Regions from separate parts of the Blautia sp. HCP3S3_C12 genome, predicted to be linked through region 1. Evidence: a T-box and tRNA genes for the amino acid it is inferred to sense, from the RefSeq annotation. Region 1 holds a T-box; the other holds one or more tRNA genes.
What was found. The T-box of region 1 lies ahead of thrS (threonine--tRNA ligase). A T-box ahead of a tRNA ligase gene usually reads a tRNA of that ligase, here a tRNA-Thr.

Region 1 (7,493 bases):
GTTCTTGTTATTCAGGAAGACCTTTGGGGGCATCGGAATATTCTGTCGAAATGTCATACCGGTGATTTCTTTGGTGAGCCATATGCAGCAAGCCCGGGAGCTGTTCTGAATGTCAGTGTGGTGGCAGATACGGATTGTGAGATTATTCTGCTAAATGTCCAAAGGCTTCTGATTTCCTGCCCGACTGCATGCGAACACCATCAGAAGCTGATCCGCAACCTGGTCAGTGTCCTGGCAAATAAGATACTGATTCTGAACGACAAAATCACACATGTGGGCAAGCGAACGACAAGGGACAAACTATTGTCCTATCTGTCGGCAGAGTCTATCAGACATTCGTCGTTATCCTTTGATATTCCCTTTGACCGGCAGCAGCTGGCTGATTATCTGTGCATTGACCGTGCGGCAATGTCTACGGAGATATCAAAGCTGCAGAAAGAAGGCTTTATAAAAACAAATAGAAATCATTTTGAATTGACTGTTTGTAATAATTCGGCTTCTGAAATAAAAATGTGATATCCATCATGAAAAATGATAGGAGTCATGTGGGTATTCGCAATTGAAGCAGGAGACTTACCTGTTTCGGTTAAAAAAGCAGAGAAATTCTGCGTCAGATATCTTTGCCGTGTGTCGGCACGCCTGCAGATATCATCCTTGTCTTTCACACACTCTGATGAACTGTCTTAAATGCATTATTTATTAGGACTGCTATAGGAAAAAGGACAGATATCGGTTATGCATATAGTATTAAAAACTATATAAACTGGTTTCTCTTGACAACAATAAATATTGTGATATACTTTGGATATCAAAATATTTAAAATGCAAACAAAACAATAGGAGAAGAATCAAAATGAAGAATTTCAAAATAGGAGATAAAATCACAAGAGTTCCATTGATTCAGGGAGGAATGGGAGTTGGGATCAGTCTTGGCAGACTTGCAGGTTCTGTTGCGAAAGCAGGAGGAGTTGGTATTATTTCCACTGCACAGATCGGCTACAGGGAAGAAGACTTTGACAGAAATCCGGCGGCAGCCAACGAACGTGCCATTGCCGGCGAAATGAAAAAAGCCCGTGAGATTTCAGAAGACGGAATCATAGGATACAATATTATGGTTGCACTGAAAGAATATGCATCTCACGTAAAGGCTGCAGTAAAAGCCGGAGCAGACATCATTATTTCCGGTGCGGGACTTCCCACAGAGCTTCCGGAACTGGTAAAAGGAAGTCTGACAAAGATTGCACCCATCGTATCTACAGACAAATCCGCAAAAGTAATCCTGAAATACTGGGACAGAAAATACAAAAGAACTGCAGATCTGGTAGTGATCGAAGGTCCTCAGGCAGGCGGACACCTTGGTTTTCATAAAGAAGAGCTGGAGAAATATACTGAAGAATCCTACAGTGAAGAAATAAAGAAAATCATCGCAACAGTAAAAAGCTACGCAGAGAAATATGAGACAGAAATTCCAGTGATCGTAGCAGGTGGTATCTATAACAGAGAAGATGTCCGAAAAGTGGATAATCTTGGTGCTGATGGCATTCAGGTTGCTACCCGCTTTATCACAACGGAAGAATGTGATGCAGACATCCGCTATAAAGAAGCCCATTTAAAAGCAAAAGAATCCGACATTGCCATTGTAAAAAGTCCGGTAGGAATGCCAGGTCGTGCCATTATGAACAAATTCATGACCCGTGTCATGAACGGCGAACAGATTCCACACAGTCCCTGTCATGGATGTCTCGTAAAATGCAGCCCAAAAGAAATACCCTACTGTATTACTGACGGACTGATCAATGCAGTAAAAGGAAATGTAGATGAAGGGCTTCTTTTCTGTGGTGCAAAAGCATGGAAAGCAGAGCGTTTGCAGACAGTACAGGAAGTGATTAATGACTTGTTTTAATCAATCAAGTAGCGAAGCGGATTGTGAATATCCGTTTGACTATAGAAATGCATAATTTAAGGGGTGAACGTTTTGTAATGTTCACCCCTTATTATGGATTTGTACAGTATTTAATTCTGAATTTCTGCCAGTGCCTTTTTAAACTGAAATGCAAATAAAACAGAGGTAAAGATCACAGCAGTAATATCTGCAATGGGTTCTGCCATATATACGCCTGTTGTTGGATCAGATATCATATGAGGCATAATATAGATCAGCGGGATCAGCAGTACAAACTTACGGACAACAGCAACAATAATAGAGTTTACTGCCTTTCCAAGTGAGGTAAAGGTCATCTGACAGGCAATCTGGATACCGAAGAGGAACAGACCACCCAGATAAATCTTCAGCATTGGTGCAGTAAATCCAATAAGATTTGTATCAGCAGTAAAAATGCTTACAAATACTCTGGGAACAAGCTGTACAGCAGCCCAGAGGAGTACAGAATATGACAGACAGGTGATCAGAAGCAAACGAAAAGTTTTCTTTACTCTGTCTGCATTTTTGGCACCGTAATTATAACTGGAAATTGGCTGTGCTCCCTGCGCGATTCCCTGAAGAGGAAGCATGGCAAACTGCATAACACTGGTCAGGATGGTCATGGCTCCCACTGCAATATCACCGCCGTACCGAAGCAGGGATGAATTAAAGCAGACAGTTACAATACTTTCACTTGACTGCATGATAAAAGCAGCAAGTCCCAGCGCGATACAGGGAAGAATAACCTTTGCCTCCAGGTGGAGATGCTTTTTCTTGAGGTGAAGCAGTGTCTTTTTGCTGCAGAGGAATGAAACTACCCAGAGTGTGGAAATCGCCTGTGAGATAACAGTTGCCAGTGCAGCACCACGTACCCCCATATGAAAAACAAAGATAAACACAGGATCCAGAACGATATTGCAGACAGCACCGATCAGGACGGAAACCATGGAAAATGTGGTAAATCCCTGTGCAGTAATAAATGCATTCATACCAAGGGTTAACTGTACGAACAAGGTACCAAAAGCGTAAATATGCATATAGTCGGTTGCATAACTGATGGTGTTTTCACTGGCGCCAAAAGCCAGCAATAAATCTCTGCCCCAGATCAGTAAAATGGCAGTGAGGATAACAGAGATAATAATCTGAAGAATAAAACAGTTACCTAATATATTCTCAGCAGATTCATTATCCTGTTTTCCCATATAAATAGAAGCCCTTGGTGCACCGCCGGAACTGACCAGTGCCGCAAATGCGGAGACGATTATGATGATGGGCATACAGACTCCCACACCTGTAAGTGCCAGGCTGCCTTCCCCCGGGATGTGGCCGATATAAATACGGTCTACAATGTTATAAAGCATGTTGATAAGCTGGGCGATCACTGTTGGAATGGATAGCTTTAAAAGAAGCTTTCCAACAGGTTCTGTGCCCAGAAAATTTTTGTTATCCTGCATGGATGATAACCTCCTGTCTGATAATATTATGAAAAATCCCTCTGACAGTACCACATATACGGTTTTCGAAATATGTGACAGTCAGAGGGATGGTCTATCAGGCTTTATTTATTTTCTTCCTGAACCTCAATCTTGCGGATTGTCTTATTTTTGATCTCTTCTTTGATGGATGCAAGGAATTCGCCAAGGTCTTTCATTCCTTCGTCGCCAAGATAACGGCTTCTTACAGAAACCTTGCCTTCTTCTTCCTCTTTGGCACCAACAATGAGCATGTATGGAACTCTTGCAAGACGTGCTTCACGGATCTTGTAACCCATCTTTTCGGAACGCTGGTCAACAGAGCAGCGGATTCCGTTTTCTTTTAACTGAGCTTCAACTTTGGCAGCATAGTCGTGGAATTTCTCGGAAATCGGGATTACACGAACCTGTTCCGGGCAGAGCCATGTTGGGAACATGCCTGCATATTTCTCAATGAGCCATGCCAGTGTTCTCTCATAGCATCCCATGGATGTACGATGGATGATGTATGGACGCTGTTTTTCGCCGTTTTCGTCGATATAATACATGTCGAACTGTTCAGCAAGAAGAGCATCCCACTGAATTGTGATCATTGTATCTTCTTTTCCGTATACGTTCTTTGCGTTGATATCAACCTTAGGTCCGTAGAAAGCAGCCTCTCCAACATCCTCTGTAAACGGAATGTTCAGTTCTTCAAGCATCTGGCGGATATGAGCTTCTGTCTGATTCCACACTTCTGCATCACCGATGTATTTCTCTCTGTTGTTCGGATCCCATTTGGAAAGATGATAGGTTACGTCTTCCTCCACGCCGAGAACCTGCAGGCAGTACTGTGCAAGTGCGATACAGTCTTTGAATTCTTTAACCATCTGGTCAGGTCTTACGATCAGATGCCCCTCGGAGATTGTGAACTGACGTACACGTGTCAGACCGTGCATTTCTCCGGAATCCTCATTACGGAACAGAGTGGATGTTTCGCCGTAACGAAGAGGCAGATCACGATAGCTGTGCTGTTCTGCTTTGTATACATAGTACTGGAATGGGCATGTCATAGGACGAAGCGCAAATACTTCCTTGTCAGTCTCCTCATCACCGAGAACGAACATACCGTCTTTGTAATGATCCCAGTGTCCGGAAATCTTGTAAAGGTCGCTCTTTGCCATTAACGGAGTTTTTGTTCTGATATATCCGCGTTTTGCTTCTTCGTCTTCGATCCAGCGTTGAAGCTCCTGCATCATGATCACACCGTTTGGCATGATAAGCGGAAGTCCCTGTCCGATTACGTCTACAGTTGTGAAAATTTTCATTTCACGGCCAAGCTTGTTGTGGTCACGTCTTTTTGCTTCTTCCATCTGTTCCAGATGTTCTTTCAGTTCGTCCTTGGAAGGATAAGCGGTTCCGTAGATACGTGTGAGCATTGCGTTCTTTTCGCTGCCTCTCCAGTAAGCGCTGGAAGAGGAGAGAAGTTTGAATGCTTTTACACCTTTTACGCTCATAAGGTGAGGACCTGCGCAGAGGTCTGTCCAGTCTCCCTGGGAATAGAAAGAGATTTCGGAGCCTTCCGGAAGGTCTTCAACCAGTTCGACTTTATATGGTTCATTTTTTTCTTTGAAGTATGCGATGGCATCTTCTCTTGATTTTGTGAAGCGTTCGATCTTAGCGCCTTTTTTGATGATCTTTTTCATTTCTTTTTCGATTGCATCCAGGTCATCACGGGAGAATGGAGGGCAGTCGAAATCATAGTAGAATCCTGTGTCAATAGAAGGTCCGATAGCAACCTTTGCATCTGGATATAATGTCTGCACTGCCTGGGCAAGTACATGGGATGCTGTGTGACGGAGAACTGCAAGTCCTTTTTCGTCTTTTGCTGTCAGGATGTTTAATTCGCAGTCACTGTCGAGAACTGTTCTTAAGTCCACGACTTCTCCGTTTACTTCACCTGCACAGGCTGCACGTGCAAGGCCTTCGCTGATGTCGTAAGCAATGTCGATGACTGATTTTGCTTCAGCGTATTCTTTTTTTGATCCGTCTTTTAATGTTACGATCATGGTCATTATCTCCTTTATTATATATTCTTTGTATGCTGTCAGATGTCCGGCTGCCTGTTTGGATGTGAGGAGCATCTTTCAGTGTATTTTGTACTGCAAAGGGGGAAAAGAAAGAATAAAAAAATCCCCTACAGTACGGTTAAATACTGTAGGGGACGAGATATTATTACTCGCGGTTCCACCCCGGTTGTTCTGAATGACTGAAAATAATAATTCAGAACCACTTCATTCGATGGTAACGGAATCACCGGACTGTATTAAAGTCACTCAGAGGTGGTCTTCGGCTGTTTCCCGATGAAATGCTTGCACCGGAATGCATTTCTCTCTGTAACGTTCCTCAGCTTACTCTTCTCTTCAACGTTTTAAGCTTTCTTATCTTTTCTGCCACTGATTATAAACTTGAAAAATAGGTTTGTCAATTGCTAAATTACAAATTCCATTGCCGCAGCCAGTATGGAATGAACAGTAAGGGATTGATTTTTGAGGGAGCATCATATATTAGATGTTATTCTGGTGAGTAAAGGCGGACATCCGGATATGACAGGACCGAATCCGGATATGCATAAATCCAGAGTAAGTGAAAGCTGCCTGAAATATGACCTGGAAGAATCCCTGCGTGTGCTGGGAACAGATTATATTGATATTTATTTTTATCACAGAGACAACGAAGATGTGCCGGTCAGTGAACTGATCGATATTATGGAGGATTTCAGAAAGCAGGGAAAAATTCGCTATTATGCCTGCTCCAACTGGACGACAGCCAGAATGAAAGAAGCAGATGTCTATGCTGCGTCTAAAGGCTGCCGTGGATTTGTGGCAAACGAAGCTTTATATAATATTGGGGAGCCGTGGATGAAACCTATGGCAGATGATACTCTGGTGATCATGGATAAAGAAATGCAGAGATATCATGAAGAGAATCCACAAAATCTGGCAACGCCCTATTCTGCAGCATGCAATGGATTTTTTCATAAACTTCTGGCAGCTGGCTGGAAAGCAGTGGTAAATTCAGAGTACTATGCGGAAGGTAATCTGAATAATATGAGAATCATTAGTAAACTGATGGAAAAGTATAGGATTTCTGTTAGCCAGGCTGTGCTGGGGTATCTGACCTGTCAGAATTTTCAGTGTCTGCCACTGTATGGACCGCGAAACACAGAGGATTTAAAAGACGCTATGGGAACTTTTGAGATTCCTTTCCGTGCAGAGGACTATCGGGAGTAATTTTATATGTACAGAAAATGAAAAATCCGGGCAAAGTCTGGCAGACTGTCCGGATTTTTCTGTTGCGAAACAATGTACTGGGATAAATATTTATAAAGAGTCAAGTGGATATTCGGTTAAACGATTTTTACATATGCCCGGTTGTTTTTATATCGGGGGATTCCGTTTATTCCACTGAGGCTATAATCCATACGATAGTAAAGCTTTATGTTCCTGGTAACCTTTGCCCAGTCAGGGTCACAAACCTTCCCCTTGATTTCTGCCCATCCGTGCCCGCCTGAGGAAACTACACTGGCTTCATAGCCCACTGCATTGGCCAGATAGGCAAAAGCGGATGCAAATGCAAAACAATTGCCTCTGCCTCTGTAAAACATGTCTTCAGCATAGCCCACATCCCAGTTGGCAGCAGCAGAACGGTAGGCAAAATCATTGCCTGCTCCACCATAGTTGTAGTTGACGGCTTTCTGAAAACAAATCCAGAGTTTCTCAGGCATGGACATATTTCTCTTTGTGATCTGTCTCATTTGCTGATTGGCATATACCATAACATTTAATTTACGCAGCTCCTGGCTGTTGTATCTGGCTTTTCCGTTTTTGGCGAGAGAAATCTGATTGACTTTTCCGGAGGTGACCATATATGCCTGAGCCCCGTTTTTGATCCGGAAGAAATAATAATTTCCCTTGATTTTCTGCCAGCCGTTCTGTTGTACACCCTTGCTGTCAAAATAGTACTTTTTCCCCTTGATCGTGACAAGACCTGTTACCCGTTTGCCGGTTTTGTCGTAATAATAAACATTTCCACTGGCCTTTTTTTCAAATTTATTGCAT
Region 2 (7,493 bases), on a different contig from region 1:
AACATATCTTTTCCAAACCGTATCAGCTCTGTCATGGCTTTTTTCATTGCATCATAGCTTTCCCATGTTTTGTATGGAAGGATATTTGCATAATCCACATTTGACAGGCTCAATGGCTGATGATTATATCCATGATATCCCAGTTCTCCTCCCTGATGAAGCAGCATATTCCCAAAATACTGAAATCTCTGCACATCTTCCTGTTCCACAACATCTCCGGACACATCATCTTCATAATTATCAATAATAACACCTGTATATTTCACGCCGTGTTCCTCTGCCATATCCAGCATATCCGGCCACCAGATATTTGTATAAAACTCTTTGATGCTGAGACCATAATCACGTTTGATATATTTTCCATCTCCACTCGGTACAGGAGATGGAAAATCATCCAGATAGAATACAGATCCATTAAGCACCGGGTAAACCATCACATCTGTCAGCAGGCTATAGGATGCCGCAAAAAATCCTCTTGTGGCTTTTTCACATAATCCAAAATTGTCAACTACAAATTTACCTTTTCCATAACTGTTTTCCCAGATAAGCGGAACCTTCTTTTCATCATCTGTCCATGCATAAACCTTCGCTGTTTCTCCAACACTTACTTCCCATGCTGAATCATATGCGTCCGGAATCTGGTAAGATCTTCCCCCTCCAATCATGAAATCATCATCAATATAGATTTTATCTACCAGAACATTTCCATAATCAGAGTCTGTAATTCCCAATTTCTGCTCAATGATCGAAACATATGTATCCTTCTGAAGTGTTAATGCAAAAAGAACACGTCCTCCTTTTTCTACCCAGTTTCCAATCTTTATAACTACATCCTTCAATGGGTTCAGATCCGACATCAGCACCACTATTGTTTCATAGCCTGAGAAATCAGGAATCTCACTCTGTCTGATATCTGCCAGATCTACTCCTATTTTCATATCCATGAAAATTCTTTCAAACTGTTCCCATGCCATCACACTGTCTGCCTGACTGCTGTCCATCAGCACCAGACAACTGCTCTCAATATTTTTGACTGCCTGTGTTTCAGTTACAACAGTATCCCTGTCCAGATATGCATTCTTCTTGATATCTGCCTGATACTGAATTCCTGAACGCTCTGTCCAAAGCACCACACTGATTGCCAGAAAGACTCCCAGAATAACAGTCAGACCCTTAAATCGAAAAGACTGTAAATATTTTATCATTCCTGCCAAAAAGCCAATGCCTCCTTTCCTTTCGCCGACAGGTAAATATGCTCCTGCTGAATCTGCTCTAATGTTTCCTTTAATTCTTTTCCCTGTTTCAGTTCTACGTAATATCTGATCCTGAGTATCCAGTATTCTTCATTTCTGTGCCACTTCTTATCCATTCTTTCCAGACTTTTAAGAACCTGTTCATACTCCTTCATCTGCATTTGATTCTCAGTCAGACATACATATGTATGAAGATCCTCTTTAAATTTCAGTTTTTTCTTCAGAAGTTTTATATATTGATTTCTTTGCACCAGTTCCATCTGTCCTTCCAGAAGTCCCTGAGATAAATACTCCTGAAGAAAATCGCAGTACTCTGCAATAAGCTGTTGATTTTCCGGTTCTTTTGCATATCTGTATTCTATCTTCTGCAGTCTGCTTTCATATTCCTTAGACAGCTCTACCATTCCTGTGATCGCATAATGCACAACCTCTACATCCTCATTCATCCTTGCCTGTTTAAGCATATCTATGTAATTCTCCGGATCATCATTCAATATATTCATAATCAGATCACGCCTCATATCGGCCTCATCAATAAGAAGCACTTCCTCCAGTGGCACAATATTTCTGTCACTTTCTTCTTTCGGTACTATAATGCTTCTGTAAACTTCTTCATTGATCTTCATTTTTTCTATTCCGATTTCGCGCTTTTTATCCTGGTGAAAAAATATTTGGAAATGGAGAAGCAACACACAGATCATACCCCATACCGGTACAAAGATCACAGGTAATATGAGATACCTCTTCACCTTCAGTAAATGGGAGTTTATTCCTGTCCATATTAAAACACAACAGATAATATGAAATATAATAAAAACAACTCCTGTTATATTCTGTATCATTCTTCAGCTACCCTGCTTTCGTTACGGGTGTCAATCACTCTGCAGTGAAGTCCGTTCTTTTCGATCCTTTCAATTACGATCGGTAACATGCCATCATCCACCTGTGACAGGATCAGATAAAGTTGCCCATCCTCCGATATTCCCAGTATGTCATTCTCTCTGATTTTATTTCTTAATATCCTGTCTGTTTCCTCCAGTGTTATTGCCGGGTTCTCAATCTGCAGCAGAGCATATGATCCTATTTTCTGTTCTTTTATAGAATGAAATAATTTCAGTCTTTCCATAAAATACTCTGTTTTTAATATATGAGTTCCTTCCAGATATTCCCTGTCTCTGACTGCTTCCTGATATTCCAGTGCACGCAGCAGAGAGACTTCTACCAGACCGCATAAAATTTTAATAAGATTCAGATAATACAATGTCATCTGATTACTGGCAGCATCCTGAATAAATACCAGCATTACAAGTTCTCCATTTCTCCTTATCCCTGCAATATATGCCGGATATCCGGCAAGCAATTCCCTGTTTCTCCAGACCTCACCCTTTTCCAGCGTTTCTATCGCATTCTGATACTCTTCAATCCTTATAGAATTCGGTATTTTTCTGCGAATTTCAGGTGATGACACTTCCATCCTCCCAAAACGTTTCCATGAATCCAGTGAATAAAGTACAATTGTATGATTTTCCAGAACATCTTCCATTACCCTTATGGTTTCCATAAACAATTTCTGAGGCTGTATCACATCCAGCTTTCTTGTTATGTCAAAAATTTTTCCAAAGCTGTCCCTGCTTCCGAGAATCTGCTTCTTATATTGTCTTTTATCCTGAAGGGTCTCCTGATACATTTCCTGCATAAAGAAAAATTTTTCCTTGATCAGTCTGTTTTCTTTTGTTACAAATTCTATATTCTCTTCATTTTTCAGCCTTATATAGCCACAGACAGCACCTGCTGCAAAATAAAAAATAAACGGAATCCAGTTGGAAGCCTCATAAAACAAAGTATATATGTTTACATTCTCCTGCCTGTATGCTGCAATCAAAGAACAAGTTTCCAACGCTGCTGCTGCTATTCCATAATTAATTCCATAAAGACTTCCCATGAATACAATAAATACAAGTCTCAGGTCAATCATTTTAAACTGAGCATAAGTTCCTGTATATTTGTTTAGAAATTCAAATAAAATAAATCCTGAGATTAATTCCAGAATGTGAACCAGCAAAGTATTTTTCGATATCCAATTCCTGATATTTGCAAAATGTCCGGAATCTTGATCTGATAATTTTTTATACTCCTGATACATCCCGGGAATATCTTCAAAAACAGATATCTTTGGAAACCACCCATATTCCTGTCTTATGATCTGATCATCCGGCTGTACCTTATAAATCTGACCGCTGTTCTGATATCTTATATCCAGTTTACCCGGAATTGTTTTTCTGATTTCTTTTTCCAGATCACTGAAATTCTGCCCGAAACAATCCGGAACATTCAGACAGCATTCTTTTCCCCAATTATCATATACTTTATAAAGCAGTTCTGCCAGATCATCCATACATAGAAAATAAATATTTTGTTCCGGTGATTCCTCAAAAACAATTTTCCCGCTTTGTTCTGCCTCTGTAAACAGCTTATAAAAAAAGTCCTGTGTGTATAACGCTGAATATAAATGAGGAATTCTCAGAATCTTGGTGTTTATCTGATACATATTTCCATATTCCATAACTACATTTTCTGCTGCGGATACCAGAAGTGTTTTTCCACTTGTAATATTATAAATACTCTCCTGGCCGGTCAGATACAACATCCTTATTTCCTTATTCTTTTTGCATAACTGAAGTATCTGTCTCAGTTGTTCCAGTTCTCCTGCCATCCTGCCATGCATAGTCAGATAATTGGAAAAATAAACAATTCTTTCAAACTCATATGTTTCGAAAATCTCTTTCAGTTCTTTCTCATCTTTTATGAACGGACGAGATAATATATTCTTGTTTCGATTTGATTTCAGCATCTCATTTCCCAGTACAACTACATCACATTCAGGAAATGATTCTTCTATAAAAGTTTCTGTTACATATCCTGTATTTCCTGCCAACAATACTTCCATATTTATTCACCTCAATAAAGTGAAGTATAACAAAGTTATTTTTTCTTTTCAATATCAGTATCAACGCTTTTTTTGACATAATCACAACCGCCGGCTTAGCAGGTGATTATTTGTTTGCCCTAACAAAAAAAGCTCCAAATCCTCAATTCATAAGGATTCAGAGCTATTTGAACGTCAAGCTGAAAATGAGACTTGAACTCACGACCCCTTCATTACGAGTGAAGTGCTCTACCGACTGAGCTATTTCAGCTTATGCTGTCATCTGTCAGAAAATAACGGTTCCGACAGCCACAGCATTTAGTTTATAATATTATTTATTTTCTGTCAAGTCCTTTTTAGCTGGTTTTTGGGGTGTGGTCTTTGTCACCTTTGGCGCTTCTTTTGGTGCTCTTTTTGTCACTTTTTTTGTCGCCGGTTTTACTACCGTCTTTACATCAGCTTTTGTTTTCGCTGCAGCCTTACGTACAGTTCTCGCCTTGGTAATCGACTTCTTGATCTGACCTTCTGCTGCTTTCTCCTCTTTCGGCTCTTCTTCCGGTGTACAGGTAAAGATTGCCACCCCAAGTGCAGGAAGTTTCACTGTAATAGAATATTCTCTCTCATCGCACTCTGCCTTCTTCGCTACTTTCACTCTTCCATTAACTACACCTTCCCCGCCATATTTCTTATCATCACTGTTAAAGATTTCTTTATATTTACCGGCAAAAGGTACTCCAACCTGATAATTCTCGTAGGGGATTGCCGCGAAATTGCAGACAGCCAGAATAGTTTCTTCCGGTTTCTCTGTCTTTCTCATGAATGCGATCACATTCTCCTCATACTTCATCAGCTGAACCCATTCAAATCCATCATACTCGTCATCCATCTGATAAAGTGCCGGATGAGCCAGATACATATTATTAAGGTCTTTGACAAAAACTTCCAGTTCTTTTGGCATGTCTTTATCCGGCGCCATCATCTTGCATCCCGGGTGAAGCATCATATAGGCGTATGCTTCTCTGATCTGCGCACTCTTCTGTGCTTCTGTTCCCGGCAGTTTCTCTGCAAAATCCTTCAAAGTGCCAACATCCCTGGTGCCAAGGGTCAGAATATAATGTTCACAGTATGCATAAAGCAAAGAAACTGTCAGCTGATCATGGTAATTCTTTCTCTCAATGGGATCCTTACTCAGGTATTCCAGGAGATCTTTTGTCCATCCGCCACTCCATTTATAATCAAATCCAAGATGGTCATTTACCACACTGTCCGTCAGCTCCGGCCAGAGTCCGTCCTCCTGGGCAATAAGAAGGATACCAGGATTTCTCTGTTTGATCACAGAATTCAGATGTTTCAGAAATTCCAATGCATCCAGGTTCTCATTTGTGCCATATATATTTGGTGTCCACACTCCAGGATTTCTGCCATAATCCAGGTACAGCATAGCATCTACATCATCCATGCGCAGACCGTCCACATGATAAACCTCTGTCCAGAAACATGCATTGGCAATCAGAAAATCCTTCACCATAGGACTGGCATAATTGTAGAGCAGTGTTCCCCAGAATGGATGAACCGCTTCTGCAGGATTCTGTTTTTCATAAAGAGGTGTTCCATCAAATCTCTCCAGCCCGGAAGCATACCGTGGAAACTGTGCAGGTGTCCAGTCCAGGATCACACCGATTCCTGCCTGATGCAATTCATCCACCAGCTTCTGAAAATCCTTGGGTGTCCCAAATCTGGAAGTCGGTGCATAATAACCATAAGTAGAATATCCTCCTGTATTATCATCCAGATATTCCATCACCGGATGCAGTTCTACATGAGTATAATCCTCCTCTGCCAGAAACTCCACCAGTTCCTCTCCCGTCTTCCATTCCTCCAGAGATGTTTCATATATAGAAACCGGCTGTTTCCTGTCATCAAATCTGGAACGTTCTTTCATCCAGTCTCCATCGTTCCACTGAAAAGCACTTACATCTGCTACCACAGATGCTCCCTCAGGATCATGGTCTGCGCTGTTCCCATAAGGATCGGCCTTTAGCAGAACTTCGCCGCCTTTAACTTTAATTTCATATTTATAATGTGTTCCGACTTCTGCTCCGGGTACAAACAGTTCAAAGATACCGGACATTGGCATACGGTGCATGATGGTTGCACGGCCAATCCATTCATTGAAATCCCCGGCAATATTCACGCTAATAGCATTGGGAGCCCAGACAGCAAACAAAGTTCCCTTTACTCCATTAATCTCCATGGGATGTGCTCCAAGTTTTTTATATGCCTCATAATAAACGCCTGCACAGAACTGCTTTTCTTCTTCCTCTGTGATCTGGCATGGAAAAGCATAAGGATCATAGCTTTCTGTCTCGATTTCACCTGTTTTTATAGAAAATTTATATTTCGGCACCTTATGCACAGGAAGCAATACTGCAAAATATCCTGCCTCATCTTCCTTTTCACAGACATAAGTTTTATTTTCACTTATTACACTTACCCCATCTGCGCCCGGAAAAAATCCCTGGATCAGGACACCATCTGGCGTGATCCTTGGTCCCATTACATCTCTGGGCGCTGTTTCCTCTCCATACACAATAGCTTCAATTCTTGGCCAGTTCATATAACCGTATAGTTTTTCGTTCATAGCTAGGTTACCTCCCCTGTTGTCGAAATCAGATTATCTGTTACCATTCACTTTATTTTCATAACCAGGCTCAGGCAGAATATAAGAATATGTGAACAGTAATTCTATTCTTAGTTTAGCATTTTTGCACAAAAAAATAAAGGAAATTGTTTGACAAATTCCCGTTTCTGAGATAAATTTATGGTATCAAACCATAAAAAGGATCCTGTTCCGGATACCGGGATTCTTTTTTCTACTATAAGGAGGATTCAAATAATGGGAAACAAAGCCTTTGACGTAACCGCATTAGGCGAATTATTGATTGACTTTACTGAAAACGGAAGCAGCGCACAGGGGAATCCGATGCTGGAAGCCAATCCGGGCGGTGCTCCATGCAACGTGCTTGCAATGCTTGAAAAGCTTGGCAAAAAAACTGCATTCATCGGCAAAGTCGGAAACGACATGTTCGGAACCCAGCTTAAGAATGCTGTAGAGGAAGTAGGGATCGACACCCGCAACCTTGTGATTGACAACGAGGTACACACAACACTTGCCTTTGTACATACTTATCCTGACGGAGACAGAGATTTCTCCTTCTACCGTAACCCGGGTGCAGATATGATGCTCACCAAGGATGAAATCCAGGAAGACCTGATCAGAGATTCCAGAATCTTCCACTTCGGAACTCTTTCTT

Region 2: it encodes a tRNA-Thr, which carries the amino acid that the T-box ahead of thrS (threonine--tRNA ligase) is inferred to sense. The anticodon was not compared.

The regions. Positions count from the first base shown of each region.
Region 1 is NZ_JBQHWC010000001.1:245,599-253,091, forward strand. It holds gene ACTNDS_RS01195 (Crp/Fnr family transcriptional regulator) at 1-516, shown strand, start outside; gene ACTNDS_RS01200 (NAD(P)H-dependent flavin oxidoreductase) at 854-1,903, shown strand; gene ACTNDS_RS01205 (MATE family efflux transporter) at 2,014-3,375, opposite strand; gene thrS (threonine--tRNA ligase) at 3,480-5,441, opposite strand; T-box leader at 5,590-5,808, opposite strand; gene ACTNDS_RS01215 (aldo/keto reductase) at 5,922-6,665, shown strand; gene ACTNDS_RS01220 (transglutaminase domain-containing protein) at 6,782-7,493, opposite strand, start outside.
Region 2 is NZ_JBQHWC010000004.1:74,325-81,817, forward strand. It holds gene ACTNDS_RS05755 (DUF2194 domain-containing protein) at 1-1,205, opposite strand, end outside; gene ACTNDS_RS05760 (hypothetical protein) at 1,202-1,879, opposite strand; gene ACTNDS_RS05765 (NAD-dependent epimerase/dehydratase family protein) at 2,092-4,200, opposite strand; tRNA gene ACTNDS_RS05770 (tRNA-Thr) at 4,378-4,450, opposite strand; gene glgB (1,4-alpha-glucan branching enzyme) at 4,511-6,820, opposite strand; gene ACTNDS_RS05780 (carbohydrate kinase family protein) at 7,076-7,493, shown strand, end outside.